Regions from separate parts of the Shewanella psychromarinicola genome, predicted to be linked through region 2. Evidence: predicted binding sites of a transcription regulator. Region 2 holds the regulator's gene; each other region holds the start of a gene.
What was found. Region 2 encodes ArgR, which controls arginine synthesis, uptake and breakdown. Its sites were predicted from a motif close to ANTGAATANNTATTCANT; they were not measured.
Positions count from the first base shown of each region.

Region 1: a site for ArgR is predicted at 5,755-5,772, ahead of EGC80_RS21050 (OadG family transporter subunit). Genes of this name have one in related genera too.
Region 3: a site for ArgR is predicted at 709-726, ahead of EGC80_RS21385 (YjiH family protein). Genes of this name have one in related genera too.

Region 1 is NZ_CP034073.1:4,844,712-4,853,201, reverse strand. Features, by position in the region: gene alaS (alanine--tRNA ligase) at 1-952, shown strand, start outside; gene csrA (carbon storage regulator CsrA) at 1,402-1,599, shown strand; tRNA gene EGC80_RS21100 (tRNA-Ser) at 2,111-2,202, shown strand; tRNA gene EGC80_RS21095 (tRNA-Arg) at 2,225-2,301, shown strand; tRNA gene EGC80_RS21090 (tRNA-Arg) at 2,329-2,405, shown strand; tRNA gene EGC80_RS21085 (tRNA-Arg) at 2,433-2,509, shown strand; tRNA gene EGC80_RS21080 (tRNA-Arg) at 2,537-2,613, shown strand; tRNA gene EGC80_RS21075 (tRNA-Ser) at 2,622-2,713, shown strand; tRNA gene EGC80_RS21070 (tRNA-Arg) at 2,788-2,864, shown strand; gene tnpA (IS66 family insertion sequence element accessory protein TnpA) at 3,038-3,367, shown strand; gene tnpB (IS66 family insertion sequence element accessory protein TnpB) at 3,361-3,708, shown strand; gene tnpC (IS66 family transposase) at 3,792-5,387, shown strand; gene EGC80_RS21050 (OadG family transporter subunit) at 5,918-6,166, shown strand; gene oadA (sodium-extruding oxaloacetate decarboxylase subunit alpha) at 6,180-7,958, shown strand; gene EGC80_RS21040 (sodium ion-translocating decarboxylase subunit beta) at 7,968-8,490, shown strand, end outside.
Region 2 is NZ_CP034073.1:2,011,098-2,019,587, forward strand. Features, by position in the region: gene EGC80_RS08735 (hypothetical protein) at 18-209, opposite strand; gene EGC80_RS08740 (FMN-binding glutamate synthase family protein) at 358-1,845, opposite strand; gene EGC80_RS08745 (DUF5610 domain-containing protein) at 2,256-2,888, shown strand; gene EGC80_RS08750 (ferredoxin--NADP reductase) at 2,933-3,682, shown strand; gene EGC80_RS08755 (Dyp-type peroxidase) at 3,976-4,914, shown strand; gene argR (transcriptional regulator ArgR) at 4,978-5,448, opposite strand; gene EGC80_RS08765 (META domain-containing protein) at 5,644-6,132, opposite strand; gene EGC80_RS08770 (hypothetical protein) at 6,255-6,473, shown strand; gene EGC80_RS08775 (GNAT family N-acetyltransferase) at 6,477-7,043, shown strand; gene EGC80_RS08780 (hypothetical protein) at 7,282-7,638, shown strand; gene EGC80_RS08785 (GNAT family N-acetyltransferase) at 7,658-8,281, opposite strand; gene metK (methionine adenosyltransferase) at 8,415-8,490, opposite strand, start outside.
Region 3 is NZ_CP034073.1:4,919,954-4,928,443, forward strand. Features, by position in the region: gene EGC80_RS21380 (U32 family peptidase) at 1-166, shown strand, start outside; gene EGC80_RS21385 (YjiH family protein) at 916-2,247, shown strand; gene EGC80_RS21390 (PilZ domain-containing protein) at 2,406-2,771, shown strand; gene radA (DNA repair protein RadA) at 2,866-4,245, opposite strand; gene EGC80_RS21400 (PilZ domain-containing protein) at 4,740-7,124, shown strand; gene EGC80_RS21405 (alpha/beta fold hydrolase) at 7,325-8,239, opposite strand.

The sequences.
Region 1 (8,490 bases), 2.3 Mb from region 2:
TCAGTTAAATCATTCCGTGACTCACTTATTGCATGCTGCATTACGCCAAGTGTTAGGTTCTCATGTGTCTCAAAAAGGCTCATTAGTGAACCCTGAACGCCTACGTTTTGACTTTGCTCATTCTGAAGCGCTCAAACCATCAGAGTTGAAAGCTGTAGAAGACTTAGTTAACACCCAAATTCGCCGTAACCATGCACTTTGCACCACTGAAATGGCCATTGATGAAGCTAAAGAAAAAGGCGCAATGGCTTTATTTGGTGAGAAATACGATGATCAGGTACGTGTTGTCACTATGGGCGATTTCTCTATCGAGTTATGTGGCGGTACTCATGTTGGCCGCACGGGCGATATTGGTTTATTTAAAATCACTTCAGAGGGCGGTATTGCTGCAGGTGTGCGTCGTATTGAAGCCGTCACTGGTGTTGCTGCTATGGCTTATATTGCCGATCAGCAAGCCGTGTTAGATGAAACCGCGCAACTACTTAAATCAGACAGTGCATCTGTTGTGGCTAAATTAAAAGCGCAGTTAGATAAAGTCAAACAGTTAGAAAAAGAGTTGTCTCAGTTGAAAGATAAGTTAGCCGCAGCAGCCAGTGCCGATATGGCAGGGGATGCAGTGGAGATAAATGGTGTTAAACTGTTAGTTAAACAGCTTAACGGTATTGACCCAGGTTCACTCCGTGGTTTACAAGATGAGCTAAAGCAAAAACTAAAGTCTGCGATTATTGTGCTCGGCACAGCTAAAGACGGTAAAGTGAATTTAATTGCTGGCGTCAGCAATGATTTAACTAAAAAGGTCAAAGCGGGCGAGCTCGTGGCAATGGTTGCACAACAGGTTGGTGGTAAGGGTGGTGGTCGTCCAGATATGGCACAAGCGGGTGGTTCTCAGCCTGAGAATCTAGCCGCAGCATTAGCCCTTGTGGAACCATGGGTAAACGAACGTTTACGTTAATGAAATCTGTAGATTAGCGTTTTTGATAGCAATTGAGACATGAAGTCTAAGATATGCGACTTTATGTCTTGAGTGCTATGAGCAGATTTGGCATAGTGAACTATCTTGCTAGCAGTAAAAGCGTTTAAAAGGATTGTTAGTTGGACAGTACTTATTGTGTGCTCAAATATAGCACTTGGTATTTGTTTTCCCTTCCTATCGTTTTTGTTATTGGTTTGCTGTAATGAATTATTTAACAACTGAGTGGTATAACGTAAATTGGTTTATTTTACGTTAATCTCGTTTTAAAAGACGACCAATCGTCAAATTTTATGATTTCCTAATAGAATATGCTTTATAAACTGACGTATTTTGAAATTGATACTATGATTTTATGTAAAGCAAACCTTATAATGAGCGCATATTACGGATAAAGCGTGTTATGCAGATCGAACTAAAGGAGCAATCGAATGCTAATTTTGACTCGTCGAGTAGGCGAAACATTAATGATCGGTGACGAAGTCACAGTTACTGTGTTAGGTGTTAAAGGTAACCAGGTACGTATAGGTGTTAATGCACCTAAAGAAGTGTCTGTTCATCGTGAAGAGATCTATCAGCGTATTCAATCTGAGAAGTCAGGTACGCCTTCTGAAGATGGAAATTTCTAATTTCGGGCAGTTTTTAATTTCGGGCAGATATATGCTCGATATCATCAAAGTCAGCATTTGCTGACTTTTTTGTTTTTTGCACGGCAAAGAAATTGCCGCTTTAGTTTAAATCAGTCCTGATAAGTTAACCTCAACTTGGAAAAACCGTATATTATCCAGAATTGAGGCTAACTAGCTAAGACCCTATCCGGCGATTGTCTGTGTCGCTTAACATGATGTTGAGCGGCAACTGAGTGCCGAGTATATGCCGTGTAGAAGTTACCTTATCGAGATCAACGATGTCTTCAAATATGTCGCTTGCCAAAAAAGGTTAAAACTCTCGTAGAATGAACAGAGACTTAATGAAATTGTTACGGTTATTTAAAACCATTATTCATAATAAATAACACGGTTTTGATGATTATTTGAGCCTATTATATCCAATGTGATTAAAAACAGTCCAAATGAAGTTAGGTTTCCTAAAAAGGGTTTGACTTATTTTCATCAAACAGTAAGATGTGCGCCAAGAAACGGAGAGGTGGCCGAGTGGCCGAAGGCGCTCCCCTGCTAAGGGAGTATGGGCTTTAAATCCCATCGAGGGTTCGAATCCCTCCCTCTCCGCCATTTCTTACAATAGATATACGATGCGGATGTAGCTCAGCTGGATAGAGTACCTGGCTACGAACCAGGCGGTCGGAGGTTCGACTCCTCCCATCCGCACCATTATCTATTAAAATGTGAACCATGAATGCGGATGTAGCTCAGCTGGATAGAGTACCTGGCTACGAACCAGGCGGTCGGAGGTTCGACTCCTCCCATCCGCACCATTACATAGTAAAGTGTTAATCATGAATGCGCGTGTAGCTCAGCTGGATAGAGTACCTGGCTACGAACCAGGCGGTCGGAGGTTCGACTCCTCCCACGCGCACCATTCATGTTTCACTAAGACCCAATTTATGCGCGTGTAGCTCAGCTGGATAGAGTACCTGGCTACGAACCAGGCGGTCGGAGGTTCGACTCCTCCCACGCGCACCATATATTGCGGAGAGGTGGCCGAGTGGCCGAAGGCGCTCCCCTGCTAAGGGAGTATGGGCTTTAAATCCCATCGAGGGTTCGAATCCCTCCCTCTCCGCCATTCATTAAGTAGAGTGAGTATTGTTAAAGTGCTGACTATAGCAATATTTATGAATGGCATCTTGTACTGATTTTGCGCGTGTAGCTCAGCTGGATAGAGTACCTGGCTACGAACCAGGCGGTCGGAGGTTCGACTCCTCCCACGCGCACCATAATAAAAAAGCCCTGCATTAATGTGGGGCTTTTTTTTTGTTAATTTTAACAGCCTTTTCTCATTTAACCGTAACCTCTTTATCAAATTAAAGTATGCGTCCGGGCAAGTACGTCTTCAACTGCGCTCATCGAGCCTTTATCTTAACGACTGATAATGACATCAGGAGTTAACATGGCTACACGTTCACATCAAGATTGGGCTGCTTTGATACAACAGCAATCCGCTAGCGGCTTAACGATTTCAAATTTTTGTCGTGTGCACAAGCTTAGTCTTAGTGGGTTTTACGCCCGCAAAGCGGACATGGCTAAAACGGGCACCCAACAGATAGCGCCGTTTGTTAAGGCTACCGTGACATCGCCGACAGCGATGACAACCCAAGCTCAACCTTCCGCTTCAGCCCAGGCTATCCATTTTCAGCATCATACAGGGCTATGGACTTTCCCCAGCACCTTACCCCCACGCTACCTGCTGGAGATTATAAAAGGCCTACAAGCATGTTGATGTTTCGTGAGCTTCCGTGTGTTTATCTGCACCGTGCACCGGTGGATTTTCGTAAATCGATAAATGGCTTAGCTGTTATCGTTGAGCAGCAATTATCCTTACAGGCCAGCGACGGCAGTGTGTTTGTCTTTTGTAATAAAGGCCGTGATAAATTAAAAATCCTCTACTGGGATAACACCGGCTTTGCACTGTGGTACAAACGCCTCGAGCAGGATAAGTTTAAGTGGCCGACGAAAAGTACTGATGAGTGCCTGAGTTTATCTGAGCAACAGTTTCATTGGCTGTTATCTGGCTTTGATGTCCTGGGGCATCAGCATGTGAACGGCTTGAATTACAGTTAATTGATCGCCATTGAGAAGGCTGTTTTCGATAATTAGATCACTGCTTTAGCCTTATTTAATGGGATATTTGATATAATAACACCATGAAATTAAGCCCTGATAACTTACCCAATGACGTTGATTTACTTAAGCAATTATTGCTTGAGACGCTGGCGGCTAAAGATAATGTTATCGAGTTGAAAGACGCTGAAATCGCCGAACTTAAACACTCTGTGCAGCGTTTGCTTGAACAATTCCGCTTAGCCCAGCAACAACGTTTCGGCGCCAGCAGTGAAAGCCATGACTATCAAGGTGAGTTGTTTAACGAAGCAGAAGTGACGGTTGATGAGCCTGTTGAATTAACAGCAGATGCTGACGCACCTGTGTCACCTAAACAGCGCGCCAAGCGTAAATTACTGCCTAAAGACCTGCCACGTGAAGTGATTATCCATGACATCAGTGATGAAGATAAGCAGTGTGAGTGCTGTGGTCATGAGCTGGCGTTAATGGGCCAAGACAGTAGTGAGAAGCTGAAGTTTATTCCGGCGAAAATCAGTGTGATTGAGCACGTTAGATTAAAATACAGCTGCAAGCATTGTGAGACTAAAGGACCCCAGGCCAATATCAAACAAGCGCCCGTGCCAGTCAGTCCTATCCCTAAAAGCGTGGCGACGCCAAGCTTGTTAAGCCAGCTCATTACCAGTAAATATCAGTACGCATTACCCCTTTACCGGCAAGAAACCCTGTTCAAGCAACATGGTATCGCATTAAGCCGGCAAACCATGGCGGATTGGATGATGAAATCTGCAGCGCTGTTCAAGCCCTTACATGATTTACTGCACCAACATCTATTAACACAAGATGTCATCCACGCCGATGAGACCACGCTCAAAGTGATTAACGATGAGCGGGTGAAATCCTACATGTGGGTGTATTGCGCTGGCGCGGATAAACCAAGCACTGAGCCTCGATATCAAGGTTTGCGCAATATAGTACTGTACGACTATCAAGACGGTAGCCGCGCGGGCACCTGCGTGAGCCGTTTTCTGGCCACCGAGCAAACGGTATTTAATGGTTATTTACAAGTCGATGGTTACGCGGCTTATCAGCAGGCAAACAATAAACTGGTCGGTTGTTGGGCTCATGCGCGGCGTAAATTCAAAGAAGCGCTAATAGCACAAGGCAAGCCCAAAGTAGGCAAAATCAGTAAAGCGGATATGGCGCTGAGCATGATAGCCAAGCTGTACCGTATTGAAACCCAAATACAAGCACTGAGCCTGGAAGAGCGATTGTATTTTAGGCGCACCCACTCACGTGCTCAGCTGGGGTTATTTAGGCAATGGTTGGATAAATCAGTGCTGCAAGTATCAAAGGAAAGTCCGCTAGGCAAAGCCATCCATTACAGCCTCAATCAATGGTCAAAGCTGAGTTGTTACACGCAAGACAGTCGCCTCAATATCGACAACAACCGCGCAGAGCGGGCAGTAAAACCGTTTGTGATAGGCCGTAAAAACTGGCTATTCAATCACAACCATCGCGGCGCTGAGGCGAGTGCAATTTTGTACAGCATCATAGAAACGGCTAAAGCGAATGGACTCATCCCGTTCGATTACATCGAACACTGCTTAGAACAATTATCCTACCCTGATTGTGACCTCAACAGTCTCTTACCCTGGCAGGTTAAGCTAGACAAGGCGTAGTTCGCCGGACGCTTACAAATTAAAGGTGATATTTACATCTTTATTCACTTGTTATCCATATCATAACTAATCATTTATTTTATCAAGGTGTTAAATCAACAAAGTATAAGTATACTTATGATTGAATTATGGTTTTATCAATTTAAAGGTGTTATTGCCAATTCTATTGCAGATTTAGTATTTTTTTGACTTATTTATTGAATTTTATTTAGTCGACATTATTGAATGTTACTTATTTGGTAAGACCAATTTACAAAAAGATAGCATTTTTGTTATAAATTGTTTATATTTCGTGGCAGAATTTGGGTTTGCAGCCTCAGTTTGCTGTTTTTACCATGAAATATAACGTCATTGAATAAGCGTAGAGCTTGAATATTTATGCTTTCCTAAATAGTTTAAGTTTTTTATGTTGTCGTTAAGCGGTTGTTGTCTTGGTGCAAGTTTGTGACTTTGCACCGTGACCGCGCATTGGGGACGGTACATAATAGTCAACGCAATTGTTTGATGTTTAACAGACAAAGTGAGAATACATGACATCGATATCAGAGCAGTTATCCGATGCACTAGGCATCATGGTAATGGGCATGGGCTTAGTGTTTATTTTTTTGAGCATCTTAATCATCGCTATTGGCATTATTGCCAAGCTTTTTCCTGCACCAGAAGCGACAGCGACAGCTACACCAGTGCCAGCAACACCTTGTGCACCGGGACATACCGGCTTAGATCCTAAGCTGATTGCCGCAATTACCTCAGCGATACATCAATACCGCGCAAAATAAATTTGGAGTCATTATGATCAAGCCATTAGCATTAACCGATGTCGCTCTGCGTGACGCACACCAATCATTACTGGCAACCCGTTTACGTATCGACGATATGCTACCCATCGCGCCGCTATTAGACAAAGTGGGTTTTTGGTCACTCGAGTCATGGGGCGGCGCTACATTTGATTCATGCATTCGTTATTTAGGCGAAGATCCATGGGATCGTATTCGCGAATTGAAAAAAGCCATGCCTAATACACCACAGCAAATGCTGCTTCGAGGCCAAAATCTATTAGGTTATCGCCATTATGCCGATGATGTCGTCACTCGTTTTGTCGAACGGGCGCATGCTAATGGCGTGGATGTTTTTCGTATTTTTGATGCCATGAATGATGTACGTAATTTAGAAACGGCAGTTAAAGCAGTTAAAAATGTCGGTGGTCATGCCCAAGGGACTATTTCTTTTACCACAAGTCCTGTTCATACCATTGATACATGGGTTGATATGGCCAAGCGTCTTGAGGATATGGGCGCCGATTCATTATGCATTAAGGATATGGCCGGTTTACTTAAGCCTATGCAAGCCTATGAGCTTATCAGTCGTTTAAAGTCGCAAACCGACTTAATGATATCTATGCATTGTCATGCGACGACTGGCCTCAGTACTGCGACCTATCAGAAAGCGATTGAAGCGGGCGTAGACGTATTGGATACCGCTATTTCATCGATGAGCCAAACCTATGGTCACAGCGCGACAGAAACATTAGTGGCCATGGTTGAAGATACTGACAGAGCAACCGGTTACGATATGGTGCTGCTCGAAGAGATCGCCGCTTACTTTCGTGAGGTGCGTAAAAAATATGTGCGTTTTGAAGGTACGTTAAAAGGGATAGATTCACGAATTTTACGTGCTCAAGTGCCTGGCGGCATGTTAACCAACATGGAAAGTCAGCTTAAAGAGCAGGGCGCAGCAGACAAAATGGATGCGGTGCTGGACGAAATCCCACGGGTGCGCGAGGACTTAGGTTTTCCTCCGCTGGTAACGCCCACATCGCAAATTGTCGGTTCGCAATCGGTCATTAACGTACTAATGGGCGAGCGTTACAAGTCGATGACCAAAGAAACCGAAGGGGTATTGAAAGGCGAATATGGCGCCACGCCAGCACCTGTGAATGCCGAACTTCAAGCTCGAGTACTTAAAGGTGAACAAGCCATTACCTGTCGTCCGGCAGATTTGATTGCACCTGAATTGGACAAGTTGCGTGCAGAGTTAGCTCAAAAGTCTGCGGAGCAAGGTTTCACCTTAGCAGCTGATGTTGACGATGACGTGATGACTTATGCGCTGTTTAACCAAATTGGTCTACAGTTTCTTAAGAATCGTGGCAACCCCGATGCCTTTGAACCTGTTCCAAGTGCCGATGATCTTCAAGTTAACACCGATAGTGGCCCAGCAACTTATACGGTTAATGTCGAAGGGCAACGTTTTGTGGTGGAAGTGAGTGAAGGTGGTGATATCAGCCATATTGCACCCACCTCAGCCGCGCCGGTTGCTACAACGCCAGCACCAGCGGCCTCAGCCACTACGGGTGAGATTAAGTGCACCATGGCGGCACCCTTATCGGGGAATATTTTTAAAGTGTTAGTCGATAATGGTCATGCAGTCAAAGCCGGTGAAGTGATCATTATCCTTGAAGCGATGAAAATGGAAACTGAAATTCGTGCCCAAGAAGATGGTGTAGTCATTCAGTTAGCGGTTAAGCAGGGTGACAGTGTAACCGTAGGTTCTACATTGTTATCACTAACATAAGAGGTCTAAATGGAAGGATTATTGGCCTTTTGGGGCGAAACGGGTGTCGCCAACTTTAGTGGTGGTCAACTACTGATGATGGCGGTTGGTTGTTTATTGCTATTTTTAGCAATAATTAAAGGTTTTGAACCACTATTATTATTACCCATTGGATTTGGCGCTATATTAGCCAACATCCCAAACGCTGGCTTTACCGATGAAGGTGGTTTGCTGTTCTACGCCTATCATGTAGGGATCGAAACCGGTGTATTCCCATTGCTCATTTTTATGGGGGTAGGTGCATTAACTGACTTTGGGGCATTAATTGCCAACCCTAAAACCTTATTACTTGGTGCTGCGGCACAATTTGGCATTTTTGTGACACTACTGGGTGCTATTGCCTTAAATTGGGTGCCTGGTTTTGAGTTTAGTATGCAAGATGCCGCTGCCATTGCCATTATTGGAGGTGCCGATGGTCCTACAGCGATTTTCTTAGCCTCCAAACTAGCGCCTGAATTGTTAGGTGCCATTGCGGTTGCGGCCTATTCCTACA
Region 2 (8,490 bases):
CTGTTGATTAAAAATGATTACTTTTTCTGCCAACTAATACACACCATTTTTATCAGTGCCGCTGGAGAAGGGTCTAGTGTTAAACGTTTAATTTTGCCTTGTTCAAAGCATACTAATTCTCCTTCGATTTCTGTCATTCGATTACAGTTTTTACAGCTTAAACTTAAGCTTTTTGCATTTAGATCTACTGCATTCGTTTTTATATTCAATACGAAACCCTCTGGACTGACGTCTCTTCAAATCACATTAAGACTGCTTATTGTGACTAATATCAAACATATTGTACACCTTTTCTCATTTTCGGCAAAGTAATCCGCGCACTAGAGCCCTGTAATTTACTGGGGTTCATGACCTACACTATTGCATATGTCGGTAATGTTTATCGAGAGTGACTGCGACCCCAGACGATTGCACAATACGAGCATGGTGGCGGGTTAAATATCTTGGATCTGTTACGCCGCATGAATGTGCGATCATGATTAAATCATAGTGTAAAAAATGATTATAGTTTGCGACACGTACCGATTTATCTTTAGGATCTAAGCCTTTTTGTAGTCGTGTATTATGAGTTGTAATGCCAGTGGGGCAAGTGTCTTTGTTACATTGCAGCGATTGAATACAGCCTAAGGCAAACATATTTCCACGGGCGGAAGCAATAAAATCGGCACCAGTGGCTAATGCCCATGCCACATATGAGGGTATGATCATTTTCCCCGTAGCAATAATTTTAATGCGTTGCTTAAAGCCGCGTTCATTCAGTAAATCAACCAGTAACGGTAAACTCTGTCGTAGTGGTAAGCCCACATTATCCATCAGAGCTTGTGGCGCTGCGCCTGTACCGCCATCGGAACTGTCTAAGGTAAAAAAGTCTGGTGCATGCTCAATACCACGGCGCTCAATTTCATCCAGGAATTCGGTTACCCAAGACATATCGCCTAACACAGCCTTAATTCCTGTTGGTTTGCCGGTAATACCTCTTACCTGATTTATCATATCGACAATGTCAGCTACGTTGTTTAATTCAATGTGTCCATTGGGGCTAATTGAGTCTTGTCCCGCTGGGATCCCGCGAATAATGGCAATTTCTTCAGTCACTTTTATGGCGGGTAAAATACCACCTTTACCGGGCTTAGCACCTTGGCTTAACTTAATTTCAAACATTTTGACTTCAGGATGCGCTGCAATTTCGGTGAGTTTTTGTGCGTCTAAATGGCCTTGAGCATTACGGACACCGTATTTAGCTGTGCCTATTTGAAATACTAAATCACAATGACCTTTTAGATGGTAAGGGCTTAATCCTCCCTCGCCAGTATTGAGCCAACAGCCTGCTTTTGCTGCGCCATGGGATAGTGCTGTAATCGCTGGACGAGACAATGCCCCAAAGCTCATTGCTGATATATGGCAAATTTTCTCGGTTATGTAAGGGTGATTACAATCGGGGCCAATGGTGACAGCGATGGTTTTATGGGTGTCATGATCATTGATGGGGAATGCTGAGTTCATGAACATTACTGCCCCCGGTTTATCTAAGATCTGAGTAGAACCAAACGCAATGGTGCGGTCAACATTTTTAGCGGCGCGATATACCCAACTGCGTTCGGCGCGATTAAATGGCAGCTCTTCGCGGTCTTGGGCAAAAAAGTATTGTCTAAAAAACTCGCCTTGTTTTTCTAGAATATACCTAAAACGGCCGATGACAGGGTAGTTATGCCGAATGGCTTGTTTAGTTTGCAGTTTATCAGCGATAAACATGTAAATTACCGCAATGAGCAAGAACCAGAATAACATTAATAAAAGACCAGAAAAAATATCTATTCCCCACATAAACCAATGTTGTTGCAGCATATTTTTGTCCTTAATTAAAATTCAGTGTGAGAGACTCAGTATGGGTGATAATGATAAAATTAATCTTATTAACTAGCCATATTAGCAATAACCAATACGAGGTAACTATATCGTTACACTTTTGACCTCGTTATCAAACGGTTTTCTTTTGCAGTAGTAAGGCATTAATTGATGCGATTGTGATGCGTTGAAGCTTACTTTTTCAATTTAGCGGTTATTGCTAATGTACACATTAACGCTGTTATTTGGGCTATCCTTTACATTATCGTTATGCAATATAGGCCTTTAGTTCGCCATTAATATCGTAAGGGGGTGAATGAGATGAATCGTTATATTTATCTATTATGACTTCAGAGATTCATTTTTTGGTCGATATTTAGGCTATCTATTATGCTAAATGAGAAATTATTATGGATGTTAACAATGCGGCTTCAACTAATGCGACCCCTGCACTAGAAAGTAAAAGCACTTCAACCCGTGCCGCCACTTCGTCAACTCAAGCCGCTTCCAATAACGCTAGCTCAGCGGTCAACTTATCCACCAAAATATCAGCGAGCCAACTCAGTCGTCAAATAATGAATAACAACATTCTGGCAGCACAAGAGGAAGTGAGCATTGCTGCCGGTGACAAGTCCATGGCATTACTTTATCGCGCCGCGATTGAAGCCATTAACGAAGAGCTTGCACCAATGCGAGGAGAAAACTCAGTCCAAAAGAGCCTTGCGAGTGGGGTGGATTACTCGCCAGAAGCAACTGCTGATCGTATTGTTAGCTTTGCAACAGCGTTTTTCTCTGTGCATCAACAACAAAACCAATCTATGGTGCTCGATGAACAAGTTGACAGCTTTATGCTCAAAATTGGAGATGCAATCGATCACGGCTTTAAAGAGGCAAGTGATATTTTGTCTGGTTTAAAAGTACTAGAGGGCGATATTGCTGCTGGTGTTGATAAAACATATGAGCTGATACAGCAAGGGTTAGCGCAATTTAGACAGGATAAGTCGACTAAAGATGGATCACAAAGCGTGACTCAAGCTACTTAGTCTCTTATGATTAAGATAGGCTTTCAGCGATAAGGATAGTGACTATGTGGACAACGGGTAAGGTAATTGAGCGCATTGATTGGAATGATAAATTATTCTCATTGCGCATCAAAGCCGATGTCGAACCTTTTATCGCAGGTCAGTTTATTAAGCTCAGCCAAATGCGTGATGAAAAGCGTGTCGCGCGGGCGTATTCACTGGTAAATTCTCCAGGTACGGATTATGTCGAAGTGCTGGCGGTGTCGGTAGAGGATGGGCAATTATCTCCAGATCTAAAAGCATTAAACCCAGGAGACACCATTGAAGTGACGCCCAAAGCGACTGGATTTATGACCTTAGATGAAGTGCCTAACGGCGTATTGCAAGGCAAACATTTGTGGTTCTTTGCTACCGGTACCGCTGTGGGTCCTTTTATCTCTATGCTGGCAACGGCAGAACCTTGGCAACGCTTTGAAAAAGTCGTATTAGTTTATGGTGTCAGGTTCGCTGAAGATTTAGCTTATTTAGCAACCATTAACCAGTTTATTGAACAACATCCACAGCAGTTTGTGTTTATTCCGATTGTGACCCGTGAAGACTATCCTGAAGGGTTATCGTGTCGCATTCCTGATGGCATTAGCAGCGGATTAATTGAACAAAAAGCGGGGTTAGGGATTAATGCAGAACATTCTCAAGTGATGATCTGTGGTAACCCAGGGATGATAAGTGACGCTCAAATAGCCCTAGTAGATAAAGGATTAGCCAAAAATCTTCGACGTGCTCCTGGGCAAATAACGGTCGAAAAATATTGGTAATAGTATCGTAAATGAGAATGCAGTGGTGGCCCTGCTCGCCATATTCACAGACAGTATGATAATAATTGTAATGAATGATCAACCTCTTACCTGACCCAATATGAGTACAATATCGATTACAAATCAGCTAAATGTGAGTACACTTCGGGTAATGTATATTGAATTAAGATAAGCTATTAATTAGCGGAATTGATAAAAGAAGCTATTGGTTATCTAATGACTACTTAATTACATCAAAGCGTTAAGTTATAACCATTTAGGCCGACATAAAGTATTAAGGTAGATGAGTTAATATGGGTAACCAAGTTATGCCTCGTGAACAGTTAGGGATTTGCGCAGAAGGGAATTTACACAGTGTGTACTTGATGTTTAATGCCAATGACGGTGTTGAAGATCAACTACGTCCGTCCATTGCTAATGTGGCGCAATACATTTACGAACTCACGGATCAGTATGCAGACAGTGCTTTTAATGGCTTTGTGGGTATTGGGGCCAATTTTTGGGATACTTTTTATCCAGAAGCTCGTCCAGCATTGTTGAAACCTTTTCCTGCAATGAATGACGGTAATCGTGATGCTCCCGCGATGGAATATGATCTGTTTGTTCATATCCGTTGCGATCGTTATGATATTTTGCATCTTGTTGCTAATGAAATTAATCAAATGTTTGAGGATTTGGTTGAGTTAGTCGATGAAGAGCGCGGTTTTCGATTTATGGACAGTCGTGATTTAACCGGCTTTGTTGATGGTACTGAAAACCCTAAAGGGCGCCATCGTCAACAAGTTGCGCTCGTCGGTGATGAAGATCAAGACTTTGTATCTGGTAGTTATCTACATGTGCAAAAATACATGCATAACTTAAGTAAATGGCATCGTTTACCACTTAAAAAACAAGAAGATATTTTTGGTCGAACCAAAGTTGATGATATTGAGTACGAGTCAGAAGATAAGCCATTAACCAGCCATACGAAACGAGTCAATTTAAAGGACCCACAGGGTAAAGCATTAGAGATTTTACGCCAAAGCATGCCATATGGTTCGATTAGAGAACAAGGGCTAATGTTTCTTTCTGTATGCCGTACACCTGATAACTTCGAAAAAATGCTCCGCAGTATGGTGCACGGTGATGGTCATGGAAATCATGATCATCTAATGTCGTTTACTAAAGCGTTGACTGGGTCGTCATTTTTTGTACCATCACTGGATTTTTTAACTCAATTTGATGATGTGTAAACGCCGATCCTAGGCAATAAAAAAGCAATGCCATGGCATTGCTTTTTTATTGGAACGGTTTTTTTATTCACTATAGTTGAATAAGGATCTAACCGTTTCGAGAGTATCATCAATAGTTTTTATGCTTGCTGGGCAAATAAAAATAGTATCATCGCCGGCAATGGTACCTAATATGCCTTCTGGTTTGCCTATTGAATCGAGCAAACGTGCAATTAATTGCGCTGCACCTGGGCTGGTTCTTACCACAATCATGGCTTGGTTATGGTCAACATCCAGTACTAAATTCTTAACTGGACTACCCGCAGTCGGAACGCCTAGCTCGGCAGGGAGGCAATACACCATCTCTTGCTTAGCATTTCGAGTTCGCACAGCACCAAACTTGCTGAGCATGCGAGAGACCTTAGATTGATTAATATTACCGAATCCTTCGGCTTGAAGCGCAATAACAATCTCGCTTTGGCTTCCAAAACGTTCTTCTTTCAGAATCGCCTTAAAAGTTCGAACGAGCTCATCCTGATTTCTTGTCGCTGGCATAGTGATAATTCATCTTATAGTTGTTATTCAAAAAACTAGCATATTTTGAATATATTGGCTTGTTAAGTCAAGAAAGAATCAGATTTATTGAATAAAAATTCATTTTACAGTGGAACTTTAAGCTGACACTTGGGTGAGTAATAAGTCTACCGACTTAAGTGAATAATTCACAGTATTGAGGTTATAAACTATAAATTAATAGGGTGCAGTATTTAAAGAGGCTTTATCGGACGACTCGTTATATAACGATTCTTTGTATAACGATCGTGGCGATGATTGTTTTGTTAGTACCAATAGCGTATCACCCTTTTCAGACAGCAGATTGAGTTTGCCTTTTGAGAAATCAATCTGTTGTACCTGTGCAATAGCGTGCATCAAATCCGCTTCTTGGGCCATTAAACTATCTACACAAGCTTTCATAGTTGAACCCGACGGTGCCATTTGGAGTCGATTTCCTTGTTGATTGTAATGACCAAAAAATTGATTACAGCTGTTATTGCCGCTTAACTCACCATTTTGGGCAAAAACTAATTTTGCTGGGCTATTATTAATGGTAGGAGTGTCAAGGACGACTTCTACATGCCAAGTACCAATTAATTGTTCATTTGAGACAATTTGAGTGTGGTTTTGACAAGCACTAAGGCCTAAAAATATAACGGTGGCGCCAAGAATATGCTTTATCATGCGAAGAGAGTTCCAAATACGAAAAAATTGCCGTTATTCTACTACTTGAAGGTGAGTAAGAGCGTAAATAATTGTAATTTTTCGGATTAATGAACATTATTTAACGTATTAAAGAGTCTAAAATGATCAAATTACTCAAAGTGTTGCATATCGTTGGTTTAATCATGTTGCTGGTGGGCGTAGGATTATATTGGCAAAGTGATATAGGCCAGCAAGTCAGTGGTATATTAGTCATTGCCTTACTTATTGGTGTGGGGACATTAATTATGTCTCCGCTGCCTGTTGCGCTAGTGATAGAATGGTCTAAGAAACAATCTCCCAATTTAGGGTCAAAGGAATAATCATTGTCATTTATTATCCGTAAGGCGTTATTAACCGATGTTGCTGCTATTGTGCAGTTAGAACGTGCTCATGTAGATGATGAGTTGCTAGGTTCAAATAACCAACTTCATGCTCATTCACTCAGCAAAGGCGAGGTGATACAGCTTATCAATCAGCATTGGTTTATCGTGGCAGAAGAGCAAGAGCAAATCATTGGTTATGTGATGGCAGCCAAATGGTCCTTTCTTTCCGCGCAACCATTGTATCGCCATATTATTCAAAAAATTAAGTTTACCGATTTAGAGGGACAAACTTTATCGACCACTAATTCATGCCAATATGGGCCGGTTTGGATCCAAGAATCAAAACGTGGCAAAGGAGTATTTTCGGCGTTAGTCACTGAATTAAAAAAACAAGTAAGCAATACCTTTCCATTTATGATTACGTATGTCGCCGCAGACAATGCGCGTTCATTAGCCGCACATCAACAAAAAGCGGCGATGACAGAGATTGATCAATTTAGTTTTGAACAACGTGATTATTGTTTACTGGCCACTGCCACTGCCACTGCCACGGTAAATGGTATCTGATCAATTGTGTCGTTAAGGTGGTTATTTAACGTCAAGGCGGTATAAGGGATGGGATATATCGATAAAAACCGATTTATTTCAAGTCTGCAATATCAAACTGGCCATTGGCTTTGCTAACAAGGGACATTGACGTGTTAGTTGTGGCCCTATTGTCAGTCAATGCAACACCGATAGCAGGACAAAGAGTTGTTTGATTATCGTTTGCTATCCCGAGCTGAGGTTATTTATTAGGAATATTATGAGTACTGACTTTGAAACCCTTTTTTTACCTTACCTTGGCTTAAGGTTATCGGCGTTTGACAATATGAAGCTGATTGCTGCGGTATTGACTGACGCGAGTGAGACGTTTGAGTGTGTTGCAGCTGATTTACAAGATGAAGATGATCCACAGTTGCAGCAGTCGGGATATTTTGTGTGCTGGCAACAAACGTGGTTATTTTGTGGGGTAACCAATGATTACCATGCAGCGATTACATTGTTTACCCAAGTCGAGCGGATTAATAAGGCGTCAATTTGTGTCAAAGTGGTGCCAGTAATGACCATGCCGCAAGTATCGTTTATGTGTGTTGAAACGGCTCATTTTGATCATTGTTAATGAGCCTATCACCCCGTATTTATGGCGCTGTCACTTCAGCGTCATGGAGTTGCATTATCACTAATGGCCGTTGCTCACTGTGATATCGATGATATAACTGCATTATCTCTGCCGGTAACCTAGCAAACGCACTCGGGTCTATCACCATAAAGTGCTGCCGTTGATATAAGCCAATTAACCAGGGGTGGGCAAATAAGAAGCAATGTCTACTCGTTAATTTGGGCGCGATAAATTGCAATAACTGACTTGAAAGTTGTTGGCCACGATAGTGAGGATGGACTAATAATCCACTTATCAATTGATATTGGCCTATCGGTTTAATTCTTATTGCGGCAACGATTGTTTGCTGATTTAAGTCTGTGCTATCTGTGCCAGAAGAGTGTAGGTGATGAATCACTGCAACCGCTTCTTTTTGGGCTAATCGAGCATAAGGCATATGCTGACGATAAAATAATTTGAGTGCAGACCACGCTTTTATAGCAGAAAGTTTACTGGCACAGTGCTTGATAGCCGTGAGTTCAATCGCAGTCGGATTAGTTGCAGTCGGATTAGTTGCTCTTGGGTTAACCGCAATGGATTTAGTCGCAACAGATGGCTGGTGGTTTGCCGTTATCTTTGTGTCTAGCCAAGTGGGGTGATACATAACGTGAGCCATTTGTGAGATCAAATAATAGTCTAATAAATCAGATAAAATAAAACCGCCAATGGCGGTTTTATTTTTGATATCGTTTTGCTTAGCCTAAAGTCGCTAGGCTAAGACGATATGCGTTTCTTCATTATAGCCCAGCATCAGCCCGAAGGATTTCAGCTTTATCTGTCGCTTCCCAAGGGAATATATCGCGACCGAAATGA
Region 3 (8,490 bases), 2.2 Mb from region 2:
TGCCATGGGTTCAGATCTTGCCCATGCATTAGAGCATGCAAAAAACAACTCACTGAATATTGAAACCCTGATCAAAAAACAGTTAAATGATCAAAACCATGCATCGATTATCAATCATCATTGTAATGGTTATTGGTTAGGATTACCCGGCATGGACTGTGCCTAAAATCCCAAAAACCTTCCGAATGGGTCCTGAATATACCCAAGTCACTTCAACATGCTCGTTTCAAAGATCCCTTAGGATAACTGAAAAAGGCAGTGATTGAATATAAGAGATCGTCGCTTCGCGACTGATTGGTTCTAGGAACTCGCCAGCTCGCCAGAGGGCGGTGCTTCGATCCTTCTAGGTCCTAGGTCGCTGCGCGGCTAGATGCTATAAAATCTTAGCAGCGAAGTGTTCGCTTGTTATCGTTTCCTAGCAGGACGAAGTCCGCCCTAGAACCTAGAACCTAGAACCTAGAACCTAGAAGCGAAGTGTCCTCGAGTCCTAGCAGCCGCAGGCACTCTATTCCTAGACCCTAAGGACGCAGTCCGTCCTAGCTATTATGGCTTAAAGAATGTGATCAAAATTAGCGGGAATATCCGTGCTCATTAATGGCGCTAAAACAATGGATATCAACATAAAGCCTAAGATAAAACACCTTAGCAACAAATATCCAATCTAATGATTAGATTAGGGTTTTATTATATACCCTGACCTTTCCCCTAAGTAAATATCTACTCACATTTAACTAATATCTATTCGACTCAGTATTCGTTTTACATACAGCAGATAAGGGGGTAACCTTGCCTACCCAAAAAACACAACTGAATGGACATTCAATTTCTGTCCATGATAAAACGTTGGGTAGCACAGCTGGCCAACTTAAAGCACATAAGTAAGGTGTATTTAACGTGACACAAAAAAAACATAGCATTAAAACAATTCTCACCTTTATTATTCCGTCACTGATTGGCTTACTACTGTTTATGACGCCTATCAATATTGAAGGTTCGATTACCATTCCAATTGCCATTATCTCAAAAGCATTGCAAAGCCAAATGGGCAGCTCGATCCAGCTTATTGTTACCTGCATCGTTGTATTAATGGCATTAGCCTCGTTGCTCACTCAGCTCATTAATCCTAAATTCGTGCGTAAAAGCACTTTTTTACGCACCTTGCTGAAAGTGAATTTATTTTGGTTAGCCATACGAATATTAGGCGCAATCTTTATCGTGATGGTTTATTTGCAAGTGGGACCCGACGCCATTATTTCATCGGCAACCGGTGGCTTAGTACTGAATGATTTAGTGCCTGTACTGTTTTCAGTATTCATTTTTGCTGGCATGTTATTACCACTATTACTCAATTTTGGTTTATTGGAATTTTTTGGCACTTTATTAACTAAAGTGATGCGTCCCATATTCAATTTACCCGGACGCAGTGCCATTGACTGTATGGCCTCTTGGCTAGGTGACGGCAGTGTGGGTATTTTAATGACCACCAAACAATACGAAACTCGTTTTTATACCGCCCGCGAAGCGGCTGTTATTGGCACAACCTTCTCTGCGGTGTCGATTACCTTTAGCCTAGTGGTCATATCACAAGTCAAACTTGAACACCTTTTTGTCCCGTTTTATCTCACTGTGTGTTTAGCCGGTTTTGTTGCCGCAATCATAGTACCTAAATTACCTCCGCTATCATGGAAAAAAGATAATTACATCGATGATACCCCTCGCCATGAAGATGACGAAACCATCCCAGCCAGTCATGGGGTATTTTCGTGGGGATTTGAACAAGCAATGCAACGCGCCTCTAAGGCCGGTGGGATAAAGCATGTCCTAACTGAAGGGGTTAAAAACGTTGTTGATATGATATTTGGGGTGATCCCTGTTGTTATGGGGATTGGTACCGTCGCATTGGTGTTAGCTGAACATACCCCTCTTTTTAACTACTTAGGGATGCCATTTATTCCACTATTAGAGCTGCTGCAAATCCCTGAAGCCACCGCAGCGTCGAAAACGATTGTGGTGGGATTTGCCGATATGTTTATTCCCTCCATTTTAGCCAGCTCTATTGAGTCAGACTTAACCCGTTTTGTTATTGCCGCATTATCGGTCACTCAGCTTATTTATATGAGCGAGGTAGGTGCTCTTTTGATTGGTAGTAAAATCCCAGTTAACTTTTTTGAGCTATTCGTTATCTTTATTTTAAGAACCTTAGTGACGCTTCCTATAATTGCATTAATGGGCCATTTACTGGTGTAGTTGAAGCAAGAGAACTTAATAACTCAATATAAAAAAGGAGCACAACGTGCTCCTTTTTTTATGCTAAATATTCTCTGCGTAATCAACAAAAATCAAGTATGCTTGAAAGATAAACATTGACTCAGTGTCATAGCGGTACTGATAAATAAGGGTAAACCATGGACAACAGGCGTAAATTTTCTCGTATATTATTTGATGCCAGTGCTTATATCGCACAAACAGAACAAACTTGGCGAACTAAGATTTTAGATTTAAGTCTCAATGGCGCATTAGTTGAGCTACCGCTAGGATATACCGGTCAACTCAATAGCATCTTAACTCTCGAGTTTATGTTACCTGATTCTGATATCGAACTAAAAATGCAAGCCGCCATTGTGCATAAAACACCTGAGCACCTTGGCTTAAAATGTACTCATATCGATGTTGAAAGTATTACTCACCTTCGCCGAATTATTGAACTGAATATGGGTGATGCAGAATTATTAAATCGTGAAATTACGTCTTTAATCACTCCTGTACCTTAAAAATCGACCGATAATTATTGTCAGTAAATATGCCAAAAGGGTAAGTCAATGACCTACCCTGTTAATCGCAAGTTCCAGCGCTATCAATCGAGGGTTATTTAATTAGTTCAAGTAACTCATGGATAGTTTTAACGGGGATAATTTTTGCGCCAAGCCCTTCCATGGTTTTATGATAATTACGAAATGGAATAAAAATTTCCGTAAACCCATGCTGCGCAGCTTCCTTTACCCTCGGCACACCACTATCAATTGGGCGCACATCGCCGTTCAAGCTCAACTCCCCCATGATGCAAGTCGTTCTAGGCACCACAAAGTCATTTAAACTGCTCAATAATGCGGTTACAAGCGCTAAGTCGATACAGGTTTCTGACTCATCAATTTTCAAACCGCCCACTATATTAAAAAACGTATCATGGAATATCTTAGTTTTAGTATGTTTACGTAAAATACCAGTTAACATCTTAATTCGATTCATGTTTAATCCAACACACACGCGTTGTGGGAACTCTGATTCAGTTTCCGTGGTTAAACATTGTATTTCTAACAGTAAGTTACGGTTACCTTTACGTATACAAGTAATAGTCGAACCCGGTGAGTCAGTGGTCGAGCCTGATAGAAATATTTCGCTTGGGTTATCAACGCTGAGCATACCGCGCTCACTCATGCGGAATATACCCACGGTATCAACATCGCCAAAACGGTTTTTATTGGCGCGCAAAGTCCGAATTTGACCGTCATTGGTATCAATATGTAACAATGCATCCACGATATGCACTAAGGTTTGCGGGCCGGCAATTTCGTTATTTTTATTCACATGAGCAATAATAAACATGGTGACATTATTTTTTTTACAATATTGGGTAAAGGCCTGTGCCGCTGTTTTAACTTGTGAGGGTGACCCTGGGCTACCATTTGCCGCATCGGTAACCACAGCTTGAATAGAATCAATCACGGCAAACTTAATTTGCTTAGCGTCTAGCTCCTCAATAATGGCTTCTACGCTGGTTTCAGACAGCAGATACAAGTTATCTTCGTTGTAATTAAGCTTTAAACGATTAACCCGGTTTTTAAACTGAGATAATGACTCTTCAGCCGTACAGTACAATGAAGCCATTGATTGCGACATTCGCGCGACCAAATCAGATAACAGGGTTGTTTTACCCGCACCAGGATCACCTGAAATAATATTCACCGACCCTGTTGTTAAGCCACCGCTTAATACTCGGTCCAACTCCCCTATCTGAGTCAGTCTTTTTTCGGCGTCCTCTGACTCAACTTCACTGAGTTTTTTCGAGCCGCCGCCGACTCCACCCGCATACCCGAGTACCGATGACCGTGACGTTGAACTCTTTGATGCTGATAATTTCATTTCGACCAAAGAATTCCACGCACCACAACGACACTGCCCCTGCCAACGCGGATAATCTTGGCCACAATCGTCACAAACAAATGTCATTTTTGGAGCTTTAGCCATGTTAATTCCCATGTTGTAAATCAATTAAATACATTCGATTCAACTTATTCAGTCCCAGCCCTAATAAATAATCGCTATTAAGACACTATTTTTACTGCTTATACTTATCATCAACAACAAGGAAAAATGGCTGCTTAAACAACTCATACCTATAACAACTATAACAACTATAACAAGCAGATTTAGCCAGAGCGTTGCCAACGGTTACAATCTTGTCCACACACGATATAAATAAGCCATAAGTGAGTAGCAAGTTGCACTTGTTATTAGTTACTTGTTACTTGTTACTTGAACCCAGCGTGACTAAGCGTTAGATCAATGCCGCGTTATCATTAATACACTAGGTTAATCTTAATGGCGGATCAATTACCCACAATATCATTTCAGCATACTTCTCGAACATCACTGAAATATATATTACTATAAAGATCAGCAATTTCTTGCCGATAAAGATATCAGCCAGACTCACCATAAGCATTTGAAACGACATAATAATGAGTTTAGACAATCACAGTGCATTAATTGAACAACTCAAACCACTGTTCATGGAACCTGATTTTCAGGACGTGTTCGAACAGTTAACTTTTGACGAATCTAATTCAACCCGTTTTCTTTTGAAAATGGAGTTAAACCGTATCTCATCTTTATGCACCCGAATTATTGATTTGCGTCATAAAACGGAACTGCCCTGTGAAGAAGTCATCGTCGCCAATCAAAAGCACTTTCTAGACGCACCCGCTAAAGAAGCCTTGTTACAAGCACTGCCGTTATACCGTAACAAATATACCCTAGGGGTATATGAGCACGTTATACAAACCCATAAATCACGGCGCATTAAGCTAAGAGAAAATGGCCCAGTCGAGATTGTTAACCAAGAAAATCCATTTCTTGTACCTGGAGTCGTACTCGGCAGCTACTTTAATCGCTGCGAAGAACGCATGAATTATAGCATTCGGATTATGGTTTCTCAGCAAGGAATAACTGAAGTTAATGGCGTTACCCTTGATTTATCCGTCGGCGGTGCCCGCATTAAGTTGCCATTAAAACATCACTTAGACCAAGACAAGCCATTACGGGTAAAGCTACTAGAACTCGGTGATGAATTTTACCTAGAAGATTTACAGCAAGGCGTTGATTATCAAATAGTCGATATTCAAAATAAAGATGATAGTGCTATCTTTAGACTGAAAAGACTTGGCGGCGCAGAGGCATTAGATAACGTGCTATCCAAGCTTATCCGCAGCTATAAATTTCGTTATAAAGTGGATGTCAACGACGTCATTGTAACGGCGACAGGATTGGGTTATGAACGTCACTACTTACCGCTATTAACGCATTTACCGCTGTTTGTTTCTATTATTAACGGCAAGCCAGAGATAACCCACCAATTGCTGGGTAGAGGTAACCAACCGATCCAACATTATTTTCAAGATGAAAATAAAATCAGTCAGTTGCCTAGTTTAATTAATAGCAAGCGCTTAAGCCAACTAATCAAATACCCAAGCAATAGCGATTATTGCTACCTCTTCAGTTTTACCCATAAGACTAACGGTAAATTATACTTTTATTCTGCTAACTTAGCAGAGCTTAAAGCGACCAAAAATACCCATTTATTTCTAGGCTTTGCCTCAGCAAAAGCCAGTTGGCGAGTGTTTAAAATTATCACCCAGCCGATTGATCACAGTAAAAACTACAAAACATCGACCTTACCGGGTGATGATGCACGCTATGCTGCCCTAACAGAGCAACAATTATCTCAATTTAGCCATACTTTACAATTAATTGATTTAACTAATAAAGATGCTCGTAAAGACTATCAATCTTGGTCTGTTCAATCCGATGTTAATGGCTTAAAGATTTTTGCTCAAGCTAAAGTTAACCAAAACAGTATCAAAAAAGTATCCATGCCATTTAGTGAACGGCGCCATGAGGCTCGATTCGTGTTTAAAACCTTAGTGACGATCGAACAAGGTGGTAAACAGGTTACAGGCATCTCTCATGATATTTCGAGCAGAGGTTTACAACTGACTTTAGAACAATCAACTAACTTTACTGAACCTGGTGCCGTGTCATTGTCATTTCCACGTCTTCAAGCCGCAGCTGGCAAGGCCAATTTAACCCATTTACCTTATCAATTAATTCGTAGCAGGATGAATGGATTGACCTTGCATTTAAGTGCCACCATTGGTCATTCACCGCACGAAGGCGTCGAGTTTTTAAATAAACTCATTGCCCACAATAAACAAAAACTCGAACAATTATCAGATAATGAAGGTCAACAAAAAGAATTGGCCGATGGCATGAAAAACCTTGTTATGCGTCAGTTACCTGGGGTGCCTTACTTTATCGAAAAAACAGTAAAAGCCGCAAAAATGGCTTATATCGGTATCGGCACGACAACCGACGAAATCAGCCATCTATTTGCCCAAGACAGTGACAAAGTGCTGCAGTACAATTTACTGCCACTATTGGACAACAATGTATTAAAACAACAGATTATAGATCCTCTCAAATTGATGAAACCGAATCACGAAATGGGCTTTTTTGAGGTGTTTATGCAACTCACTCGCCATCCTAGAGGTGCAGTGCAGATCCAATGTAAGCTCAAATCTGAACTGGGTAACAACGCGCAACAGATTCAATTTATTACCCAGAGTAAAAAAGTCGGTCACTTTATGGCATTAAGAGTGTATGTAGGAGCAACAGACAAGCCCGATATGAGCTATATTAGACGCGAGCTAGAATATATCCACATTCATGCTCACCACCGAGCAAAGCAGTTGGAAGAACAATTGTGGAAAGTTATCGGTTCAGGTGAATTATTGGATATTACCACTGAAGTTGAAATCCGTTTCCCAAGTGTAATGGCGCTTGTTTAACCAATCTTTAACTCACTTCAACTCGGCTTAAGAGCTGGGATAAATAAACCAAAATCAGAGTATTTGACCTATTTAATATCGAACTTGAGATTTGTTTTGCTAACAAGGCGCATCGAGCGAGCCTATTGCAAGTCAATACAACGCAGTGAGCGGGACAAAGGATTGTTTGATAACCGTTTATTATCCCGAACTAAGGTTAACTAACCTGACAATGATAAATACCATTGTTTAATTTGTACAAAGTGATCTTGCTCGGCTTGTCGATCAGTCAACATCCCCGCATGATCATAGTCCAATAAATTGCCCTTTTCTTTGGCGAGCAAAGTGTACTTAACCTGGCTAAAACCGCATTCATCTATCATATCGCGCACATCGGATGGATTGCCTAAAACATGATCGTTTTTACCAGCGATAAACCATGCTGGCGGCCACACTGCTTTTGCTGCCGCTTGGGCATAATGAAAATTATCGTCATGATCAATCCAATCACCCCTGACCCAATCAATGGTTTGTAATAATGATGCACTGCTCTCATTATCCATGCCGACGCGAAATCGACTGGCGTCAAAATAGCCTTGCCTGGCAATGCAAAATGGCGCAAACCGATTCCAGAAAAAATCGACCATCAACCATTTTTTAAGTGATCTCACCTTGATAGTACGTTTACAACCAAAGGTGAGTAACGAGGCAACGCTTGACTGTAAATGAGTATACCGAGCCAAGCTGCTCGCCATTAATACCCCGCCCCATGAATGGGCACACCAATGCACTTTATTAACTAAAGGATGACGCTGTAAAATAAACTGTTGCACCAATGGCAATTGTTCACGGATCACTTCACCTTGACCCAACGTAAAGTCGCGATGAATTTTAGGCTCACTTAACCCTCGCCCCGCGGTATCCATCACATAAATATCAAAGCCAGCTTTAGCTAAAAAACAGCCTAAACCACGGCCTGAGTCACTATAAAACACCCGTCCATTAGACATAGCACCATGCAGCATCAAAATAGGCACCCCAAGAGCCGTTGGCGTAGTATGACGAATGTGTCGCAGATGCAATTGGCCATTACGGTAAGGGATAAACAGTGAGTCTTGTTGGATATCTGTTGTCAAAATAGGCAGTTATGTTAGTAATAATGAATCTCAAACTAACACTACTGCCGTGAAACACAACTAGAATAGAGTCTTCATTCTAGTGGTAACCTTAATGCTTATCCTGAGCTAAGATGATGTAATACCATTTATCAGTATGTACACTGCACCAACGACCTACCCGCTACGCCTGTAACAAAAACACTAACGCGCGTAAATCAACATGGTGTCTTGTATTAGCACATCTGCAGCGGCAATTAATGTAGGCTTGC